DNA from 2 places in the Shewanella sp. 10N.286.52.E4 genome. Region 1 is predicted to be linked to the other one. Evidence: riboswitches for the same ligand, from Rfam matches in the RefSeq annotation. Region 1 holds a riboswitch; the other holds the start of a gene.

Region 1 (13,176 bases):
GCAGCGGTTTTAGCATCTTCTGTTAATGCATCTAGCGATGATAATGAAGCATGGGTTGAGCAGATGGGGACGAACCAGTCTGCAACCGTAACGCAAGTCGTAAATAGCATGGATAATGATGCGACTATTATGCAGTACGGCTCTGACAGTGTTGCAAGTATTGAACAAGCTGATACCACTAATTCACATGCTTTTATTACCCAAGATGGTTCTGAAAATATGGGTAGTGTTTATCAGCATGACGCAACAGATTCTGCAACAGCGACAATTACGTCAGTTGGTGCTGGTAACTTAGCAACAGTTGAACAAAGATTTAATAACGGCCTTGATGCTGCAGCCACTGTTACTCAAATGGGTGATAATAACTGGGGTCGTATTATTCAAGATAGTGGTGATACAGCTAATTCAACAATTAATCAGTATGGTAATGATGATTATGCAGCTGCAGTAAATACTCAATCAGATAATGCTGTGGCAACGATTAACCAATATGGTGGCGGTTCTGGCTTTAATAGAGCTGCGATTGTTCAAGTTGTTTCTAATGCTGCTGTCGGTACTGTTAATCAAACTGGCTCAGGTAATGATGCATTAATAGGGCAACGAACTGACAACCATTTGTTAGGTGCAGGTAGTGATGATACTTCTGCAGTCATTACTCAAACAGGTAACGATAACATTGCAGCGACTGCTCAAGATTTCTCTATCTCAAATATGGCTACCGTTGTTCAGACTGGTAATGCGAACACCGCAGTTACTGCACAATTAGGTGATAATAATGAAGCTTCTGTAACTCAAAATGAAGATTCTAATGAGGCAGGGGTGGCACAATCAGGGACTGATAATACTGCTACCGTGGTACAAACTTCTACACCTGGCGGTTTAGGTAACATGGTTTCTTCGCAACAGTTTGGTGCTGGTGACCAAGCAACATTAACCCAAACTGGTGATTTAAATACCGCTGAAAACGAACAGTACGGTGCAGGCGATATGGTTAACGTTACTCAAGCTGGTAATGACAACTATTCATTCACTTTGACTGATGATTTAGGTTCTACAGTTGATTTAGTTCAGACTGGTGATTTAAATGAATCATATGCTGGTGCAATAATGGGTGACTCTAACACTGTTTCAGTTATTCAAACAGGTGAAGGCAACCTTTCATTCGCTGGTGGTTACATGAGTTCAGGTAGTACTGTATCGGTATCTCAAATAGGTAATGGTAACAGCTCATTTGCAGTAACCTCAGGTGCGGGTAACAACATTACGGTTAACCAAGGCATGTAATATCGTAATACTTTCGTCTATTGGAGTAAGTAAAAACACCCGTTAGGCTAATAGTTATTACATATCTACCTTGATAATATTTAACAAGAGCTAGTACGTTGTTAAGTGCTAGCTCTTTGCTTTACAAGTTAATGTTATCTGTACTTGGATTGTCAGATTACCTTGTAAATGATTTATCAATACATGTTCAATTTAATCATCTAGTCACAATGGAGTGTAATTAATGTTTAAAGTTGTCAATTGGATGATAGTTTCTCGTTCTCAGTTATTAGTTGATTTATTAGACTGTCGTTGGCCGCAAGAGTTTCTTGTGAAGTTAGCTAAAGCCACCCCAGCAACAATGAGTTCGCAACTGTCATCTCATCAAAATTCTCTAGTCGTATTTGATTTAGCGACAATTGACTTACAGCAGGTCTATCAATTACAAAAATTGATAGAAAGGGAACATTATGCTGTAAAAACTGTTTTTTTAAACTTTCCTAAGCAAGTCGATGCAAAATTTCTAATTCATCCTGCTACAACTGCCGGTGTTTTTTACTGTGATGCAGAATTAAGTCAAGTTAGTAGTGGATTAAATGAAATATTGAAAGGAAGAAGTATTATTCCGAATGATTTACATAAATCGTTATTGAGTGATATTGCTGATGATGAGAGTGAGCACTTGACGATTAGAGAAAGGGAAGTGCTACAAGCTTTACTATCAGGTAGCACAAACTTGGATATTGCTAACCAACTGTTTGTCAGTGAAAGTACCATTAAAACACATTTATATCGTGCTTTTAGAAAAATAGGTGTTTCAAGTCGAGGCCAGGCAATTGCTTGGGCACAAACTCATATGCATGAGGTTAGAGTATGAAAAACATCAATTTGATGTTTTTAACACTATTAATTTCAGGCAACGTATTTGCTGAAAACTCTTCTGTATCTCAATCTGTGGATACAGTAGAGACCATCAATAAAGCTCCAAATGAAGTGATTGATCAAACACAGGCTCAACGTCAAGAAGATGCTAAAGAGCCTGTAACCTCTGCTACAGATAAAAATATTCAAAAAGAAATTAAAGTAAAACCTCAAGATACGAGTGATTCTATTCCTAAAGATGAAACTGACTTAATCGATGGACTCATTCTAAATCGTGCAATGACACGTCTTGGGCATCGTTTTTATCGTCAGTTTGTCGGGGCTTATAGAGATATTGGCGGAATAACGAAACATTCAGGCATTACTATTATCGAACAAGCTACTGCCAGAAGCGGTAGTAAAATGTTGATTCAACAGAATCGAAAAACTATTTTCGTCACCTTTGTTTCCCCAATCAGTAGAAACTTGGATGATCAAGCAAATTATGCTGCGAAAAGAGTTAACACAGTGATTAAACAGGAAAATGAACGGGCGCTTTTGGGAGCTTTTTTAGACCCAGACTTAGCTCCCGATGAAATATAGGCAGGGACCGCACATGAAAAAAATATTATTTACCTCCGCGGCGTTAGTTTTTTCGGCAAATATTAGCGCCACTCAGTTAGTTTATACTCCGGTTAATCCCGCTTTTGGTGGTAGCTACTTAAATGGTCAGTATTTATTAAATAATGCACTTGCTCAAAATGATCATGAGCCTGAATCTTCAGGTGGAACGGGATATGTCGCGCCAACAGCTTTGGAACGTTTAGCAAGTTCGTTAGAATCTAGGTTAATGTCTCAACTCTTTAATGATGCAGCTAATGGTAATGAAGGTTATCTTAAAACCGATGATTTCGAAATTAACGTTGTTAATGAAGATGGAACGTTACTCGTACATATTACAGATCTACTAACGGGTGAAACGACGATAATCGAAGTCGGCGGCCTAGTGTCTACAGGAGGATAAAATGAATAAGATTTTAGTCAGTTTATTTCTTCTTTCGTTAACAGCATGTTCTTCTGTTGATGATGAGTTTGCAGACATAGACGCAACATCGAGTTTAATGCCAAAAGGTGAGACTTACTACGATTTGGTCAGCTTGCCTTTTCCTCAAGGTGCCATGATTGCTGCAGTTTATGACTTTAGAGATCAAACAGGTCAATATAAACCAATCCCGTCTAGTAACTTTTCAACTGCGGTGCCGCAATCTGGAACTGCATTTTTAGCGCAATCATTGAATGATTCTGCATGGTTTATACCTGTTGAGCGAGAAGGGCTGCAAAACTTATTAACCGAGCGTAAAATTTTACGTGCTGGCTTAAATGGTAATAAGAATAAACTGCCTCAATTAAACAGCGCCCAAGTATTGATGGAAGGCGGTATTGTTGCTTATGACACTAACATCAAAACAGGTGGTGCTGGCGCGCGATATTTAGGTATTGGTGCTTCTGGTCAGTATCGTGTGGATAGTATTACTGTAAACCTACGTGCAGTTGATATTCGAACTGGTCGCCTTTTAAGTAGTGTTACTACAACTAAATCGGTAATTTCAAAAGAAATCACCGCTGGTGTATTTAAATTTATTGACGCTCAAGATTTACTAGAAGCTGAAGTCGGTTACACCTCAAATGAACCTGTAAGCCTTTGTGTTGTGTCAGCGATTGAAAGTGCTGTAGTACATTTAATTGCAGATGGTATTTGGAAAGGTGCTTGGAACTTAGGTGATTCTGTCACAGGTCTGCAAAATGAAACTTTGCAAAAGTATTGGTTAGAAGCCCACAGTGAAGCCAGAGTGAGTGCAAGAATTAAGCGCGGCTAACACACGTTAAAGCTCCATTATTTACAGTAAAAAAAGGTGCCTATATGGCACCTTTTTTATTGCTGTAAATAATTGAATATGTCTTATATTCAGAAATAAAAGCGTATTCAATTTTTATTTGATATTTAGGTCATGGCTATAGCGTTACAGCCAAATATTCAGTTTTTCTTGGTCGTGGATATCAAGACTAACGGTATCAGTTATTGCAGAGCTAATTGTCATAACACCTTGCATTAACTCATCTCTTCTAAACCAAGTTAACGTGACTTCATCGCCCAAACTCATTGATTGTAATTGTGCTTCAAATTGCGCATCAACTTGTAAGTTATTTGCTGCGATCAATAAATCACCCGCGCTCAGTCCAGCTTGATGAGCAGGGCTGCTTTGGGTAACCGTCAAGACTTTAAGGCCTAGAGACTCAGGCTTCGTTTTTGCGCCAAATGCTATTTTATATCCTTTGGTTTCTCCACCGCCTAAATCAGCATTGCCGGCACTGGCTCTGAGGCGAAGTGTGATACCGACTTGGTTAAATAAAGGCTCAAGCGGGATATCCTGGGTGTTATCGAGGTAAGCAAATAACTCATCACAATTGCGATTTAGCAGGCTTTCGACAATTTGTTGGTGAGTATTAATCTCAGTGCCAATTCCTTTTGCACCGAACTCTTGCCAAAGCGTGCGCATGACATCATCTAAACTCTGTTTGCCTTCTGTTTCAATTCTGATGGTGAGATCCAAGAATAAGGCGAACAAGGCGCCTTTAGTGTAATAACTCACAATGGCATTATTGGCATTCTCATCTTGTTTATAAAACTTAGTCCAAGCATTAAAACTTGATGATTTTAAGGTTTGCTTAAAACGCCCTTGTGAACGATACACTCGAGTCATTATCTCGCTTAACATAGTGAGATATTGAGTTTGATCGACACAGCCACTGCGATAAGTTAAAAAATCATCGAAGTAGGATGTGATACCTTCATAAGCCCATAATTGCTCTGTATAAGCTTCTTTGGATAAATCAAACGGGGTGAATTCAGCAGGCTTAATCCGTTTTACATTCCAACTATGGAAATATTCATGGCTGCATAAGGATAAATAAACCCGGTAATCTTTATTCACTTCATGGTGCATATCAGTAGGTAAATCTTTTCTTGAGCACATTAGCGCCGTACTTGCTCTGTGTTCTAAACCGCCAAAACCATTGCCTAATACTGTGGTAAGAAACACATATCGCTCAAAAGGTGCAATGCCACCAAAGAGGTTTATTTGGTACTCGCAAATGGCTTTTAAGTCTTTACATAAACGGGTTAGTGATGCGCGATGTTTACCGCTGAGAACGATATCGTGAGGTACGCCGCATGCTTCAAAACTGGCAATCGCGAGGTTGCCCATTTCTACAGGATGATCGATAAAATCATCATAACTACCAGCGTAGAACTCACCAAAGCCAAATTGTTCACCAGAGGTTCGTTTCATGCTGGTGGCAAGTTTCCAATCACTCAATTCAGGCAATACTGGTTTTTCAATGGTTAATGTGTGTTTTTCTTGCTCAAGCCCTTCAGCGCATAAGAAAACACTGCTGCCATTAAAAAATCCGTGAGTCGTATCTAGGTGAGCTGATCGCACGGATAAGTCCCAAGCGTAAACCTGATAAGAAATGTTAATAAAACTGTCGCTGTTTTGACATTGCCAAGTTTGTTTATCTAGCTGAAGCACCTCAATTGGTTGCCCATTTTTATCTATTGCCTTTATATCGATTAGGTTTCTTGCAAAATCACGGATCATGTAGCTTCCTGGTAACCAAGAAGGCAATGACAGTGTTTGCTGCAGTTTTGCTTTGCTAATTGTTTGAGTGACTTCAAATAAATGCGCTTTAGGATCGATAGCAATGATGTGATAATGCATGAACAATTTCCAAATAAGTTGGTGTTGCTAAAAAGAAATGCGAGCTAGAAGAACCACAATGCTGCCAAAATCACTGCCAATGTGCAAATGCATATGTACAAGACGACAAAATCTAAAATGTACATTTACTGGAGTGACAAAGGTCGTAGTTGATACTATAAGATAATCTAGTTGGCGCGCTCTATAGTAAAGTTCACCTCACAAATAACGATAAGGATGATTACCCATGGCCGAAGAAACCATTTTTAGTAAAATTATTCGCCGCGAAATTCCTGCGGATATTTTATTTCAAGACGAGTTGGTGACCGCTTTTCGTGATATTTCCCCGCAAGCTCCAACGCATATTTTAATTATCCCAAATCACCTTATTCCAACGACTAACGATATCAAAGCGTCCGATGAGTTAGCTTTAGGACGCATGATGTCTGTTGCGGCAAAGCTTGCTGATGAAGCGGGGATAGCCGAAGACGGTTATCGATTAATCATGAATTGCAATAAGCATGGTGGCCAAGAGGTTTATCATATCCACATGCATCTAGTAGGCGGCAAACCGTTAGGTTCAATGCTTAATCATGCAGGATAGTTCTAACCCAATGAAAATAAACAGTGAATTTTTTCCGCTAACGCAAGTTGCGACTCGTTTCGTGAACCAGTTAGCCCAATGTCGCCGCCTGAACATCAGCGTACTTGAGGCGAGTGAGCATCATGTGTTACTCGAACTACCATACAGCCAAGATATTATTGGTGATCCTGATACCGGAGTTATCCATGGTGGTGTGGTAACTACGTTAATCGACACGGCATCAGGTACGTCGGTTGTGAGTGCAATTTTAGCTAAATATGAGTCTCTAGAGATATCGCCAACTTTGGATTTGCGTGTTGATTATATGAAACCCGCAGAACCTGATAAGCCACTTTATGCGATTGCTGAGTGTTATCGTTTATCAGCTAACGTTGCTTTTACAAGAGCCATTGCTTATCAAGACAGTGTTGATGATCCTATTGCTCATGCTGTTGGCTCTTTTATGCGAATAAGTCCAGAAATGGTCGGCGAAGAATTCCGCCAAGCATTAATGGGAGACACTAGCACCAGCGATGAGCTCGCTGTTAATAAAAACCTTAGTACTGGCACTTCTTCAAAAACTGACAGCGAAGTACTCGTTGACGATGAATTAAACGTTCATGATATTGTGAAGCGTGCTATTGATCTTAATGATTACAGTTATCTGCTGGCAAAAGTGCCGTACACGCAATTTATTGGCATGAGTGTTAACCGTTTCGGTGATGAAATGGTGTTTAAATTGCCACAAAAAGACGACAATATCGGAAATCCTATTTTACCTGCCATCCATGGGGGTGTTATTGCGGGCTTTATGGAAATGTCGGCGATTGTGCAATTAATGGTATTTATGCAGGCGAAGAAGGTACCTAAGATCATTGACTTCTCAATTGATTACTTACGTGCTGGCTTACACCAAGATACCTTTGCAGAGTGTAAAATTACTCGTCAGGGGCGCAGAGTCGCCCACGTAACGATAAATTGTTGGCAAACTAATAGAAAGCAGTTGATAGCAACAGCTAGAGCCCATTTTTTATTAGACCAATAAAGTGTAAATTAAACATAAGCCATTTTTTACAGTATTCTTAATAAGTATTCTTAATAAGAAAATAGTACCCAGAGGAACAATCATGAAACTGTCTATCGTTGTTGTAACATTAGTATTAATGATGTCTGCTTGTGCCAATCACACAGCAGGGGTTTCAGCGGGTTCAAATGGTGTCACGAGAGTGGATAATTACTCATTTGGTCAAGAAGTTGCCGTTGAGCAAGTAAGAGTACGTACTCAAGGGGACTTGCTACAAGGTTCAGCACTTATTATGAGCCAAGTTGGCAGCGATTTACGCCTACAATATAAGTTCACTTGGTATGATGTCAGCGGTTTTACTATCGAAGATGAGGCCACAAGTTGGAAGTCGTTAAAGTTACATGGCAAACAGCAAATGCAAGTAACAGCGTTAGCGCCTAATGCCAATGCGACACGTTTTGATGTGTACGTGCGTAAAGCATTCTCTAACTAATCTGTATTTTGAGTATTAAAAACACCCTAATTGGGTGTTTTTTTATCGCTATATATTTTTTATTGCTGTGTGATATAAATTTGTACTTAAATAGTTAATGAAAAGTTCACGGTAATAGTGTCGTACTTAAGTTGAATCGTTTATAATCCGCCTCGCCAAGGGGTGTTAACTCAATATTGAGCTAACTGAGATGTCTAATGACAAACCCTTAGAACCTGATCCGGCTCATACCGGCGTAGGAATAGGCTGCATTTATTTACGACAACTGATTTATCATAGCGTAATTAACACATAGTTAATGCGACAAGATTGTCACAGATGCACATCACTCATTCGCTATGCTTGCCGGATCTCAAAATTATTATTTGAGGTCCTATGTCTTTATTAAAATCTAAATCGCCTATTGCGATAGCCATTCTCGCTGCTTTATCAACTTCCGCTGTTGCTCAAACAGAAAATATCGAACGCGTTGCTCCTAATGCTGAAAAAATGGAAGTGATTGTTGTTAATGCTGATTTTAGCAGTATAGAACTTGAAAAAGCGCCATCTAGTGTCACCGTTATTGACAGTCAACAATTGCAAGATGAAGGCGCTCAACATTTTGAAGACGTTTTAAACTCAATTGCTAACTTTAACTGGTCTGGTGGCAGCTCTCGCCCTAAATACTTCCAAATCCGTGGTGTGGGTGAACAAGAAGAGTATCAGGGCGCACCTAATTCATCGGTTGGCTTTATTGTAGATGATATCGACTTGTCTGGTATTGGCATGGTTTCGAGCATGTACGACATGCAACAAGTTGAAGTCTTGCGCGGGCCTCAAGGTACGCAATACGGTGCTAATGCGTTAGCGGGTTTGATTTATTTAAAAAGTAATGACCCTACAGATGTGTTTGAACATGGCGCGCAAGTATCAATGGGCGACGACGACTTACAGACATTCTCCGGTTTCAGCTCTGGTCCAATTTCTGATTCAGGAAAATTACTTTATCGCGTTTCTCTAGAGCAGCATTCTCAAAATGGTTACCGCGATAATACTTACCTTGAACGTGAAGATACCAATGCCCGCGACGAGTTTACGGCTAGAGCTAAACTGCGCTGGTACGCATCTGATGATGTCCAATTAGATTTAACCCTATTACACGCTAACTTTGATAATGGTTATGATGCTTGGACACTGGATAACAATGGTTTTGATACCATCACAGATGCACCAGGTGTTGATGCTCAAAAAACCACAGGTGTAGGTTTAAAAGCAATTTTCTCTCAGTTTGAAAAATTTGAACTCACCTCGTTAACCTCATTTGCGCAAACTGATCATCATCATAATTATGACGGTGACTGGGCTAACCCTGAATATTGGGCATCTAAAGAATGTCCAGCCTATGATGACAGTTGGGCTGTTATTGGCACTGAGCCGTGTGTGTACGATTACACATGGGATAAACAAGGCGATCGTAAAACTATTTCACAAGAGTTTAGGATCAGTTCAAACGAAGCGGGTCGAATCTTTAATGATTCAACTGATTGGTTATTGGGTTTATATGGTATGAACCTAAAAGAAGATAATGATTTATATTCTGAATATAATGGCTGGCCTGACGAGGTTTTACAATCTGAATATGAAGCAACCAATTATGCTGTTTTTGCTCAAACAGATACCCAGTTTGGCGACGGTTATGTCTTTTCTGCTGGTGTACGTTTAGAACGCCGAGAAAGTGAATACAACGATAGCAACGGCGATGAGTTCGACCCAACAGAGAATATGTGGGGCGGCCATTTAGCGATTTCGAAAAGCTTGAACCAAGATCATAATGCTTATTTCAGAATCGCGCGAGGATATAAAGCTGGTGGTTTTAACATGACATTACCACCGGAATTGGCGGATAAAAAAGAGTTCGATACTGAAATCTTATATAACTACGAATTAGGTCTTAAGTCATCTTGGTTAGATGGTGTGGTTGCGACGAATATGGCGTTATTTTATATGGACCGTCAAAACCAACAAGTATCAGCGTCACAACAAGATCCAGATGATCAGCAGCGCTTTATTCTGTATACAGAAAATGCAGGCAGCGCCAAAAATTACGGTGCAGAAGCTGATTTTAAATACTATGCGACAGATAATATTCAGTTTTATGGCAGTGTTGGTTGGTTAGAAACTGAATACGGTGATTATCAATATAACGATAAGTATGGCAACGTGATTGATTTGACAGGTCGTGACCAAGCGCATGCGCCTAACTTTACCTATAGTGCTGGTATGAGTTATGTCAGTGATTCAGGTTGGTTTACTAACCTTAATGCGAGTGGCAAAAGTGATTTTTATTACTCAGACAGTAATGAATCAAAGTCCGATGCTTATACTATCTTCAATGCTCGCATTGGCTATGAGTCACAAATGTGGTCAGCATACCTGTGGGGCAGGAATTTATTTGATGAGCAATATGGTGTAAGAGGTTTCTACTTTGGTAACGAGCCAGATTTAGATTGGGCTGACAAACAATACGTTCGTTATGGCGACCCTCGTCAATTAGGTATTACCCTTGATGTGAAGTTTATGTAGCGTTAATGAGTAATCGTTAAAGATCATTTTCTTTAATAATTACAATAGTTTTAACAATATATTTTTACAACGTATTTCAGTGAAATACCGCCATAATTTGCTAGACTATGGCGGTATTTTTAATTGAGACGTACCTAAGGAATTCCTGATGAAATTAACTGCTGAAATCAGTATGTATCCATTTAACGAAAACTATTTAGATCCGATTAAATGGTTTATTGGTCGTGTTGATAGCTATTCAAACATTGAAAGAAAAACCAATGCGATGGCAACACAAATCTGTGGCGAATATGCAGATGTGATGTCAATGCTTGCGGTAGAAATGGAAGCCGCCCATCAAAAGTGGGGCAAGGCTGTTTTTGTATGTAAGTTTATCGGTGGCGAATTAGATTTAAGCCATACAGAATAAAACTTGTTAATTCGCTCAAAATAGAAAAAGAAGCGCCTTATTATGCTTGCTGAGATTTTTCAATCAATACAAACGGCCATCGCTGAAGCCACCGCTATGACTGGCTGGGAGGCGGTTGCTGTCATATTGGCCATCGCATATTTAGTTCTCGCCATGAGAACTAATATCTGGTGCTGGGCTGCAGCATTTGTCAGTACGGCAATTTACACCGTGTTGTTTTGGAAAGTCTCATTATTGATGGAGTCATTGTTGAATGTATATTACATGGCAATGGCTATTTATGGTTTTTGGTTGTGGCGTTATGGTGCCGGCGATGTCCACAACACGGCTTCTCCCATTATCAGTTGGTCACTGAAGACTCATCTAATAATTATTGCCGTTACAAGCATAATCTCTCTAGTCGTAGGCTATTTAATGGCAACGAATACCTCAGCTTCGTTTCCTTACCTTGATGCATTAACGACATGCTTTGCTGTGATGACAACCTATCTAGTGGCGAAAAAGATCATTGAGAATTGGTATTACTGGATGGTGATTAATTCATTATCGATTTATTTATACTTACAGAAAGGCTTGATGCTCACATCTGGTTTACTTATTTTATATCTGTTCATGGCTGTCAGTGGTTATTTCATGTGGCGCAAGAAAATGCAGCAAGATAGCCTTGACGTTAATTTATCTCTAGCAAAATAAAGGCGTTTAAAATGACTTTAAAGCCAGAGTGGAGCAAGAATGGAGCCAGAGTGGAGCCTGAACTAAAATGCAGAAATAGATGAAAAAATTTAATCCTTGGTCTGTATTGCCTGCATCATTTCAAAGACTACTGCCGTCAAATTTTGTGACTGAGATAAGTTCACATTGTATTGGCGTCACTAAGCTATCTGCTGGTTTAAGCAATAGTAATTATCGGCTCCACATGCTTCATCAAGATTGGGTGCTGCGTGATAATAAAAATGTTCAACAATGGTGTGATAGAGACAATGAAGTCATTTGCTGGCAGATGGTTGAAGCAGTTAAATTAGCGCCAAAGCTGATCTGGAAAAGTGCTAATAAACAGTTTTATTTGAGCGAATTTATTAAGCAAGATAGGTTTGATTGGTCATCTATATACTCTGAAAACGGCTTTAATTCCCGAGAACGCCCGGTTAATTCTGTTTTTCATCTAAATCCAATATCTCAATCCGCAGAGGATCAAACGCTATTAAAAAATAAGCAACAACAAGCACTTGACCCCGTTGAGCACCTGTTAAAATTACTCTGCGAGTTATCAAGGCTACCTTTGCCACCTAAAGTCATCAGCTTAACGCAGCAATGGCAAGTTTACCTCGAGTCTTTAACAACCATTTCTCAAGTTGAAAAAAATCAACAATGGCAGAGTTCGTTCAGACAGTTAAAGCAACGACAAGTTGAGATGAATGCTTGGTTGGCTGATTTGGAATCATGCTTGATAGCTCCTCAGTTTTGCCATCGAGATTTATCACCCTATAATTTGTTGTTTTGCGATGATAAATTGCAATGCATTGATTTTGAATATTGTGCGGCCAGTCACCCAATGTTTGATTTGGCCTCTGTTTTGACAACTCACCAATTAACTTCGCATCAAGTGACCAGCTTATGTAAACAATATTTTGCTGAGCAACCAAATCTTAAGGCTGGCGCTAGCCAGTATGTAAGGCAAATCATTAATTGTTTTTGGATGTTTGCTGCCGCTTGGGCATTAATGATGGCAGGAACAGAGGTTGAAGACACGGGAAAGGAAGCTGAAGCACCAATTGTAGGTAACAAGCTGACAGATATTGCTGAGGTAAAAGCTTCATATTTTACGTTATTCAACAAATACCTATCTTTAATATCATAAGACTATTATTCTTAATCAATAGCCAAGATTAAGGAGAACGTCCGTTGAAGAAGTCATTCGTTCCAATATTGCTGGTGGTATTTTTAGTTGGCTGCTCAACTAAATTTAGTTATTTTTTTCTTGATTGGGCCATAGAATGGCGGGTCGAGGAATATGTGACTTTAGATAAGAGTCAGCAAAAACAATTTGATGTTCTACTAGATAAATTCCTCATCTGGCATCAAAAAGATGAATTATTAAGGTATAGCCAACAACTCAATACACTTTCTACTGCGATTGAAACGCAAACTGTGACGCCCGAAATGTGGCAGCAACAAGTTACGGATGCAAAGGCTCACTGGTTCCGTATTTTCGACTTTATCCTA
Region 2 (9,519 bases), 180 kb from region 1:
TAGCTTGGCCATCAATCTGGATGTCTGTAGTTTTGGAAGATGAAATGACACCTAAAACCGATACTGGTCCACTTTTCAAATTAAATTGCGGGCTCAAATGACTTGAATTAACGACACTCTGTGTTTTTAATGGCTTCGAAGTCAGGGAGCCTGCGTGAAAATTTGAACTGGACTGAATTGAACTGGGCTGAATTGTACTTGACTGAATTGTACTGGAATTGAAACTTGAAGATGAGGCCAATACTGAAGATTTTTTTGTAACACTGATCGTTTCGTTATGGTCGTTAACATCAGCGCTGACAAGTTCAGGACTTAGAACATTATGATTAATATTATTGGTATTTAATGCATTTGAAACGGGTTTATTTGTTACTGGGACAGTTGAGACAGTTTTACTTATGGCAGAATCAGCCACAACACTTTTACTACTCGAAGTATTGTGACGATTTAGAGAACTTGTCCCTTGCTGAAGTGGCTGACTTTGTACGTTCATCTCTGAATTTTAAACAGATAAATCTATAATAGTGCCAACATTTTCAGAGGCCACATCAATGACTTCAGCAGATGCCTGAGCTTGAGTCACTGCTTGTTCAGCATCAATGATCGCAGACACTTTATCTGTTGATTGTGCAGCTTGAGAACTTAACGTAACGGTATCTTGTTCAACTTTAACTGGAGTCGTTGTAGTGGGCTCAGGCGCCGCGACAGCTGTCGTTGCTTGTGCTAAATCATTTTGGGCACTCTGTAAACCTTGTATTCCTGAAGTCATTGCAGAAGGTATTTGCATTTGATCATTCCTTTTTAAACCCAAATCTAACCGTGTATACAATAAATTTATTTACAACACTCACGTTAGACTTAACTCACTAATTGGTTAATTATCATCCATGAATACAAGTTTGTACAGTACTACAATGATGAACTTAAAAGTTAAATTAATGCCAAGCCCGCTCCCAATCTTTCCAAACTGGATTTAGTCCTTTTATCTGCATTTTTTCAATCACTTGCTCAACGCTACGGTCGTCACTGATTTCAAATTGATCCAGTTGAGTATGTGGGTTTTGATAACCACCAGGCTCAGTAGAGCTGCCAGCGCTAATATTTGTCACGCCAAGCGGCAGTAAATTGTCTCTAAACTCAGGTGTTTCACGAGTCGACAGGCTAATTTCAAGCTGTGCATTAAATAATCTGAATGCGCAGATCATCTGTACTAAGCCTTCATCAGTCAGTTCCACTTTTGGCGAAACGCCACCAGTACAAGGTCTTAATCTAGGCAATGAAATACTGTAGCGAGTGCGCCAATATTGCTTTTGTAAATAAGCTAAGTGATGACCCATCATTAAGGCATCAAGTCGCCAATCATCCAGTCCTAGCAACACGCCTAAACCGATTTTATCAACGCCAGCTGCAGCCACTCTATCTGGCGTTTCAAGCCGATAAGCAAAGTCTTTCTTTTTACCGCGAGTATGATGCTTGCTATAGGTATGCGGCTGGTAGGTTTCTTGATATACCATCACAGCATCAAGCCCTAACTCAACAAGCTCTTGATATTCAGGTTGAGTTAACGGCTGGACCTCTATCGCTACATAACTGAATGCTTGCTTCACTATGGGCAATACATGCTTAAAGTAGTCAATGCCAACTTTGGTTTCATGCTCCCCTGATACTAACAATATTGAATCAAACCCTCGCTGCTTAATGATCTTCATTTCAGCCAGCAATTCATTGTCAGACAAGGTTTTGCGCTTGAGTTTATTGCTCATAGAAAAGCCGCAATAATCGCATTCATTTGCGCAAAGGTTTGACAGATATAAAGGCAAATATAGCCCGATATTTGCCCCAAAACGCTGTCTTGTTAACCGGTAAGCTTGTTGTGCCATTTGCTCTATGTATGGTTTAGCAGCAGGTGATAACAATGCCATTAAACTGTCAATGCTACCTTGTGGGTGATTGAGTGCACGCTTAACATCATCTGCCGTCGTGCTATATAAGCGCATTGATAAGTCATCGAGGTTTAACCGCTTAAACTGTTCAAGAAAACTCATTAGTAACGTAAACCTTTAATCATAAATTCAGAAAATTTGTCAATGGGCTGGTGTGTTTTGCTTGTTTTTCCACATTGCCCAACCCTGCAAGATAAGCTTGTCTACCAGTGTTAACAGCTTGATTAAAGCATTTAGCCATCAGCACCGGATCGGCGCTACTGGCTATTGCAGTATTAACCAATACTGCATCTGCGCCCATTTCCATTGCTCTGCAAGCTTGAGATGGCGCGCCAATCCCTGCATCGATCACTACAGGAATGTTAGCTTGCTCAATAATAATTTCTAAAAAGGGTTCTGTGGCTAACCCTTGATTACTGCCAATTGGGCTACCGAGTGGCATAACAGCCGCGCAGCCTGCCTCTTCAAGCCGGTAACATAACACTGGATCAGCATGTACATAGGGTAAAACTGTAAACCCTTTTGCACAGAGTATTTCAGCCGCTTTTAATGTTTCAATCGCATCTGGCATCAGATACTTAGGATCAGGATGGATTTCTAATTTAATCCATTTTGTCGCTAACATTTCACTGGCAAGTTCAGCAGCAAATACGGCTTCTTTAGCATTTCGAGCGCCTGCAGTATTCGGTAAAAGCTTTACGCCCATTTGCTGCAATGGTGTCAGTAAGTCATCAAAATCTTTATTGTGATCGATACGTTTCATCGCTAATGTGACTAATTGCGACTGAGAGGCTTCAATAGCCGTTAACATGGTCTTAGCGTCGGAGAACTTTCCTGTGCCCGTAAATAATCTTGAATCAAATTGGTGATCGGCAATAGATAGCATGTTAACCACCTGCTACAGCTGAGAAAACATCAATTTTGTCACTATGTTGGCACTCAATCTGCGCCCAGCGACTCCTCGGTACCACTTGGTCATTAAGCACAAGTGCTAACGACTTTGGGTTCAAATTTTTCAACTCTATTAATTGTAATAAACTTGAGTTGTAACCTAGCTCTTGAGCTAGTCCATTAAATTCAATTGTAATCATGTCAATTCCTACACTAATAACTTGTCCTAAATGCAACTCGAACTACAAATACAACAATCTGGGTCTTGTGACATTGTGACTTTTCGCCACTGTAAGTTATGGGCATTAAATAAGTGCAACTGCCCTTTTAATCGTTCACGTTGGCTTACATCACTTGTTAGCCAATTAAGTCCTAATAACGATTGCATCGATGCCATGGATAATAAGGCTGATGTTAATACGCCTGCTTGGGTACACGATTGGCTGACATTGGAGTCATCGGGATAAAGACACTGATAACATCCTGAACCGTGAAAATTGCTCTGCTTGCTATGATCAATACAGAATAACTGACCCTTTGCCCCACTTATTGCAGCACTGATCAACACGCCTTTTGCATTTACCACTGCCTGATTAATCAATAATCGCGAAGCAAAGTTATCTGTACAGTCAAATACTAAGTCCACAGAATTGACTGAATCAACTGAATAAAAGTCTTCAGCTGTGAAGCGTTTACAGACGGCTGTGATTTTACAATCGCTATAAGCAGTACTCAGTTTCTGCCTTACAATGTTAACTTTAAGCTGACCAATGTCTTGCTCGTTAAACAGCAGCTGCCTTGGCAAGTTTGAAAGCTCAACAGTGTCATCGTCCATTAAAGTAATATGTTTAACGCCTGCCGCAGCAAGTTGCTGAGCCACGGCATGACCCAGCCCGCCAACACCAATAATTAACACTGAACTTTGTAATAACTTAAGCTGACCAAGTTCACCAATTTCAGGCAACAACACATGACTTGAATAACGGATATATTGTTTATCCGTTAGCTTACTCATTATCACTGTTCCCTTTGATCGTATATTTACTGTCGTTAGGCTCTTTTTCATACTGACTTTTAGTACTAATACCAGTACTGTCACTGCACCACTGATGCGACAGTTGTTTAAATGCCGTTTCAGGGTAGTTAGCTTCAGTAATCGCCCTTACTACAGCAACACTGCGCACTGTTGTTGCTTTAACAGCATCGAGCACATGTTTATCAATCCCACCTATTGCTACCGTTGGACAAACAGGTTTAAGCAAAGCAGCATAACGCGCTAACTTAGCCAGTCCTTGCGGTGCTGATGGCATCACTTTCGTAGTGGTAGGAAAAATATGCCCGAGTGCGATATAAGACGGTTTTAACTGATGAGCTAATAAGATTTCAAAGATGCTGTGACTTGATAAACCCAGGGCAATACCAGCCTCTTTTATCGAGTCCAGGTTAGCCAATTCAACATCCTCTTGGCCTAAATGAATCCCAAAAGCACCATGCTTTAGCGCTAATTGCCAATGGTCATTAATAAACACTTGCGCGTTATAGTCTCGCCCTAACGTTATTGCTTGTTGAATTTGTTGCTCAATATCCTTAAGTAGTAAATTGTCTGACTTCTTAATACGTAATTGAGCTGTGGTGCAGTTAGCCTTAAGCAGCGCTTCGAGCATCACGACATCATTTACGACAGGGTAAATTCCAATCTCTTGTGATAACAGGGGAAAACCATTGTCATAGCAACCACTTTGCGTGGTTGAAGTAAATAAATCACAGGGCTGGTGATCATAATAAAAGCTGATAGATGGGTATAAACTAATATCTTCAGGCCAGCCTGTTTTAGCAACTGGGCCCGTACCTTGGCCATATTGCACGCTGTTGATTAAGCCTTTTGACACATAAGCTTTGGCCATCACAATCGCATCATGCAGCACATAACCATATGCCATAAAACAGGCAATAGCACTTGATAAAGTACAACCACTGCCATGATTATTATCAGTATCGATTCGTTTAGAAGTTAACCAAAACTGTTGATATTGATGTGATTCACTGACGCCATTAACCTGCTGACATACAAATAGATCACTAGCAGTTTCCCCTTGCCATGGTTCGGCATCACCACCTTTTGCAAGCACATTGCAACGTAAGAGTTGATTTAACGCTGTTGCAGCTTGATGAAAACCGACTTTAGAGTGGGGATTGGCTATGTTAGCTAAACCTTCTAGCCTAAATAACTCTGCAGCATTAGGTGTCACTAACGTCATCAGCCCTTTAAAAGGGCTAAAATCTAATTCGTCAGTTTGATTTAAACCATCACCACAGCTGGCCACCATGACAGGATCAACAATCACCGGCACAGTCTGATTTGCGATATTTCGCTGTCTAAAAGCATTTAGCCAGCAAGCAATTGCATTTAATTGCTGCTGATTAGCAATCAATCCAATTTTGATTGCTGCAGGTTGTAAATCGTCATAGAGCGCCGTCAATTGTGCTTCTAGCATCGCCTCTGAAACGGGTTCGACTAAATTAACTGCAACTGAGTTTTGCGCCGTAATTGTGGTAATGACACTGCAACCAAAACAACCTAAATCATTTATGGTTGCTAAGTCAGTTTGAATACCCGCGCCGCCGCCACTGTCTGAACCTGCTATGGTCCAGACGATAGGCTTAGTTTGCAATTGCCCAGCTTGCACGGGCTTAGCTTGCACTTTTTTAAGGTCGTATGGCCTGTGCATGCTTACCCCTCAAGCTCTTCAAGCTCAGCCTCTGGGGTGACAAGCGGTTTGTCAGATACGGCGTGGTATAGTGCTGAACCTGTGGCTTTGAATTCTGCAGACTTCTTCGCCATCGCCGCATTAACGTCAACGACTTGTTTTTCAGCATTAGCATCTGAAACTTGTTTCGCTTTAAATTCGCTGGCATCCACAACCGATACTAGCTGCTCTGTTCCTGCACTTTGTGCTTGTTTTTCTTGCTTTGCTGCATACTCTCTGACTTCTTGTGTGATTTTCATTGAGCAAAATTTGGGACCACACATAGAACAGAAATGGGCGACTTTGGCAGATTCTTGTGGTAAAGATTCATCATGATAAGCGCGGGCTGTATCAGGGTCTAAACCTAAGTTGTATTGATCTTCCCAGCGAAATTCAAAACGGGCTTTTGACAATGCATTATCACGTATTTGAGCGCCAGGATGCCCCTTGGCGACATCTGCTGCATGAGCTGCAATTTTATAAGCAATTAAACCTTGTTTAACATCTTCTTTGTTGGGTAAACCTAGGTGCTCTTTTGGCGTGACATAACACAACATAGCAACGCCATACCAAGCCATCATTGCAGCGCCAATGCCTGAGGTAAAATGATCGTAACCAGGAGCGATATCCGTCGTTTGTGGGCCTAAAGTATAAAATGGCGCTTCATCGCAATGGGCGAGTTGCTTTTCCATATTCACTTTAATCAATTGCATTGGCACATGACCAGGACCTTCAATGATGGTTTGCACATCATATTCCCAAGCCACTTTTACCAATTCACCTAAGGTTTCGAGTTCTGCAAATTGTGCTTCATCATTCGCGTCGGCAATACTGCCAGGGCGCATACCATCACCTAAAGATAAAGACACATCATAAGCGGCGCAGATTTCACAGATCTCTTTGAAATTTTCATATAAAAAACTTTCTTTATGATGGCTTAAGCACCACTTCGCCATGATTGAACCACCACGGGAAACAATACCAGTTAACCGTTTGGCGGTCATCGGCACATAACGCAATAACACACCAGCATGAATAGTAAAGTAATCAACGCCCTGCTCTGCTTGCTCAATCAAGGTATCGCGAAATACCTCCCATGTAAGATCTTCAGCAACACCGTTCACTTTTTCTAACGCTTGATAAATCGGCACCGTGCCAATGGGTACTGGTGAATTTCGGATGATCCACTCTCGCGTTTCATGAATATAACGGCCAGTTGATAAATCCATAACCGTATCCGCGCCCCAGCGGGTAGACCAGACTAATTTCTCGACTTCTTCTTCGATTGATGACGTCACCGCAGAATTACCAATATTCGCGTTTACTTTTACTAAAAAGTTACGCCCAATGATCATGGGTTCAGCTTCTGGGTGGTTGATATTTAATGGAATAATTGCACGACCACGAGCCACTTCTTCTCGAACAAATTCAGCTGTGATAGCTTGGCCTATGACTGCGCCAAACGCTTCACCTGGTGCTTTTTGTGTCAGTATTTCATCGGTAACTTGCTCACGCGCCATATTTTCGCGAATGGCAATGTATTCCATTTCTGGTGTGATAATACCTTGGCGAGCATAGTGCATTTGAGTGACACACTTACCCGTTTTAGCACGCCTTGGGGGAACTAACGCTTCAAAACGTAAATGATCCAAGCCATCATCCGCTAATCGTTGCTGAGTAAAATCAGAACTCACACCTGCAAGTTGCTCGGTATCTTTACGTTCATCAATCCAACTTTCGCGAAATTTGTTTAAACCTAGTCGAACGTTAATTTCAGCATCGGGATCTGAATAAGCACCTGCACAATCATACACTTTGATTGGCGGGTTTTTCTCTGTTACTGGAGCATCGTCGCTGCCACCTAAAATGGTGTCTGTCTGATGAATTTGGCGCATACCGACTAATAAATCTTCACGGGATCCGCTTAAATATATTTTCTCGGAATTAGGGTGTTGTAGCGGCTTTAACGTATCAATGAAAGCCTGAGCTTGTTCACGGGTTTGACGACGATTTGACATTAGCAACCTCAAAATTAATGAAATAGAGTTGCTTGTCTGGAGAGGTGTGTTGATGACGAGCGAGTTATACATAACTCTGTAATTTGCATTTAATGTTTAAAAAACATCCATAAATTTTGGATACTTTTTTTTGTATTTTTGGTCATTCTAAAGGTAAAGAACAATCAAAATCACACTATATGTTTCAACATCAATTTCAACGTTTGTTGAATTAAATTGAACATAAACAATAAGAAGAAATAGCAAATTAACTGCTTGTTTCCTTCGCAGGTTTTAACCTGATCAGGTTCAACGGATCCCGAATAAACGGTCTCAGCCATAAGGCACTCCGACAAGATGCAAGCAGTATACTCAGCTAATGAAATAAAATACAAGTGAAATAAAGTCAGGCGAACACAATAGTCAATCAAATTAATTCATGCGACAAGCATCTGATATTCAATAACAATACTAATTATGAATACCAAATTAACATATTAAGTGAATTATTATTAAGAGTAAAAGCAATGATTGGTTTCAAAAATGGATAAATAGTCAGCAAATGTTTAAGGTAATTGCACTTTAGATAATCTATTTTGAATTGCCTTCCCCAAGACTTTCTTCATTTTTGCACTATCACAGGGCTCAGCAAAACCTAGACCTTCTGCATGAGGATTAATTTGCGTAGGTAATGGCACAATACGATAGCATGTCTCCCCATGTTTCATAATTCTATTGGGGTCTAATCTATGGTCAAGTGTGGTGGCTTGTCGCTTGTCTTCAATCTCAATAATTTCAATATCAAACATCTCAGGCGTGAGCTCGCTTAAACTTGCCCCACTCTTTGAGGTCGCTAAATGAGCTTGCTGTGAAATTAAAGTATTAAGCGCTTGCTGATTTAAGTTTTTCAATACTTGATGCTTAACTGCATTTGTTCCTGTAAATAAGTGTTGATTTAATTTTGTGTCTTTAAACAAATGGGAGCTTACATCATCATCCTTTTCTTGCTGTAAATACATGCTGTCTACATTTGCCCAATTAAAATCTTCTTTGGTTTCAATTATCGTATTGATTTCATAAATTTCTTTAACTTCAATTAATTGGTTATCAGATGAATTCTTTTCAGGTAAATTAACAGTATTGATTTTAGTTTCTACACTTGTTGCATCATCAACTCGTTCCTCTATGACTTCCTCTTTGACTGCATCTTGTATTGTAATGGCGTTATCTTGTGGTTCAGTAGCTGTGTGATCAATTTGGGTTTCATTCACGTCTGAGGCTGACGTATCTTGATTGATTAGGCCGTCTAACTGTTCAGCAGTAATGAAATAAGCATTGATCTCTTTCGTTTCTGTTTGATTTTCTTGTTTCGAGGTGGCGATTTCTACGAAAATGTTGACTGTCTGTTCAGCAAGAACTAGCAATATGAAAAAAGCTAAAATATGAGCAATTGCTACCATAAACACGGTTAGAGTTAACGATTTCCTTATCGTTTTAAATTTATAAACGGTACCAATATCTTTTGCGGATGAATAATTTGATCGAGTTATTTTGCTATCTAATTTAAAAGATTCATCAAGTTGAAAAGGCTCATCAAAATTTAATGATTCGTTGTGGTTTTGGCTTGTTATGGCTAAGGCTAGAGACAAGTTTAATTCAGAAAGCTCAATATTATCACTATCATTTACAAATTGAGAAACGGCATCGCTAGCAATAATATGACTTTGAATATCTTCTGAACAAGATTGATTGAAATTTGTAGATTCGCTTAGGTAAATCGCATCATTAAAATTTGCATGGGCCGAGTCTTGTTTTGAGGAAGCACTATCCTTTACAGCAGCTAACGACGAAGTAGATAGCTCTTTTGTTAAAAGCTTAGGTTCATGCTTGTGGGTCATTTAGCGCATCCTATCGCCTTGGTGATTATAAAACGCTATAACG

The links. A riboswitch is a leader RNA that binds a small molecule or an ion and turns the genes downstream of it on or off. The one in region 1 is predicted to bind thiamine pyrophosphate.
Region 2: linked by a shared signal. The riboswitch ahead of thiC (phosphomethylpyrimidine synthase ThiC) and the one ahead of AB4153_RS14240 (TonB-dependent receptor) in region 1 are both predicted to bind thiamine pyrophosphate.

The regions. Positions count from the first base shown of each region.
Region 1 is NZ_JBFRJJ010000024.1:66,322-79,497, forward strand. Features, by position in the region: gene AB4153_RS14195 (hypothetical protein) at 1-1,284, shown strand, start outside; gene AB4153_RS14200 (LuxR C-terminal-related transcriptional regulator) at 1,508-2,140, shown strand; gene AB4153_RS14205 (CsgE family curli-type amyloid fiber assembly protein) at 2,137-2,727, shown strand; gene AB4153_RS14210 (curli assembly protein CsgF) at 2,741-3,148, shown strand; gene AB4153_RS14215 (CsgG/HfaB family protein) at 3,150-4,001, shown strand; gene AB4153_RS14220 (M61 family metallopeptidase) at 4,146-5,903, opposite strand; gene hinT (purine nucleoside phosphoramidase) at 6,130-6,486, shown strand; gene AB4153_RS14230 (PaaI family thioesterase) at 6,497-7,510, shown strand; gene AB4153_RS14235 (YcfL family protein) at 7,593-7,982, shown strand; TPP riboswitch at 8,131-8,242, shown strand; gene AB4153_RS14240 (TonB-dependent receptor) at 8,358-10,544, shown strand; gene AB4153_RS14245 (YkoF family thiamine/hydroxymethylpyrimidine-binding protein) at 10,693-10,953, shown strand; gene pnuC (nicotinamide riboside transporter PnuC) at 10,996-11,646, shown strand; gene AB4153_RS14255 (phosphotransferase) at 11,726-12,811, shown strand; gene AB4153_RS14260 (DUF6279 family lipoprotein) at 12,856-13,176, shown strand, end outside.
Region 2 is NZ_JBFRJJ010000024.1:249,390-258,908, reverse strand. Features, by position in the region: gene AB4153_RS15055 (putative metalloprotease CJM1_0395 family protein) at 1-493, opposite strand, end outside; gene AB4153_RS15050 (chemotaxis protein) at 503-787, opposite strand; gene thiH (2-iminoacetate synthase ThiH) at 936-2,045, opposite strand; gene AB4153_RS15040 (thiazole synthase) at 2,065-2,829, opposite strand; gene thiS (sulfur carrier protein ThiS) at 2,831-3,034, opposite strand; gene AB4153_RS15030 (ThiF family adenylyltransferase) at 3,061-3,849, opposite strand; gene thiE (thiamine phosphate synthase) at 3,842-5,563, opposite strand; gene thiC (phosphomethylpyrimidine synthase ThiC) at 5,566-7,599, opposite strand; TPP riboswitch at 7,842-7,940, opposite strand; gene AB4153_RS15015 (hypothetical protein) at 8,145-9,476, opposite strand.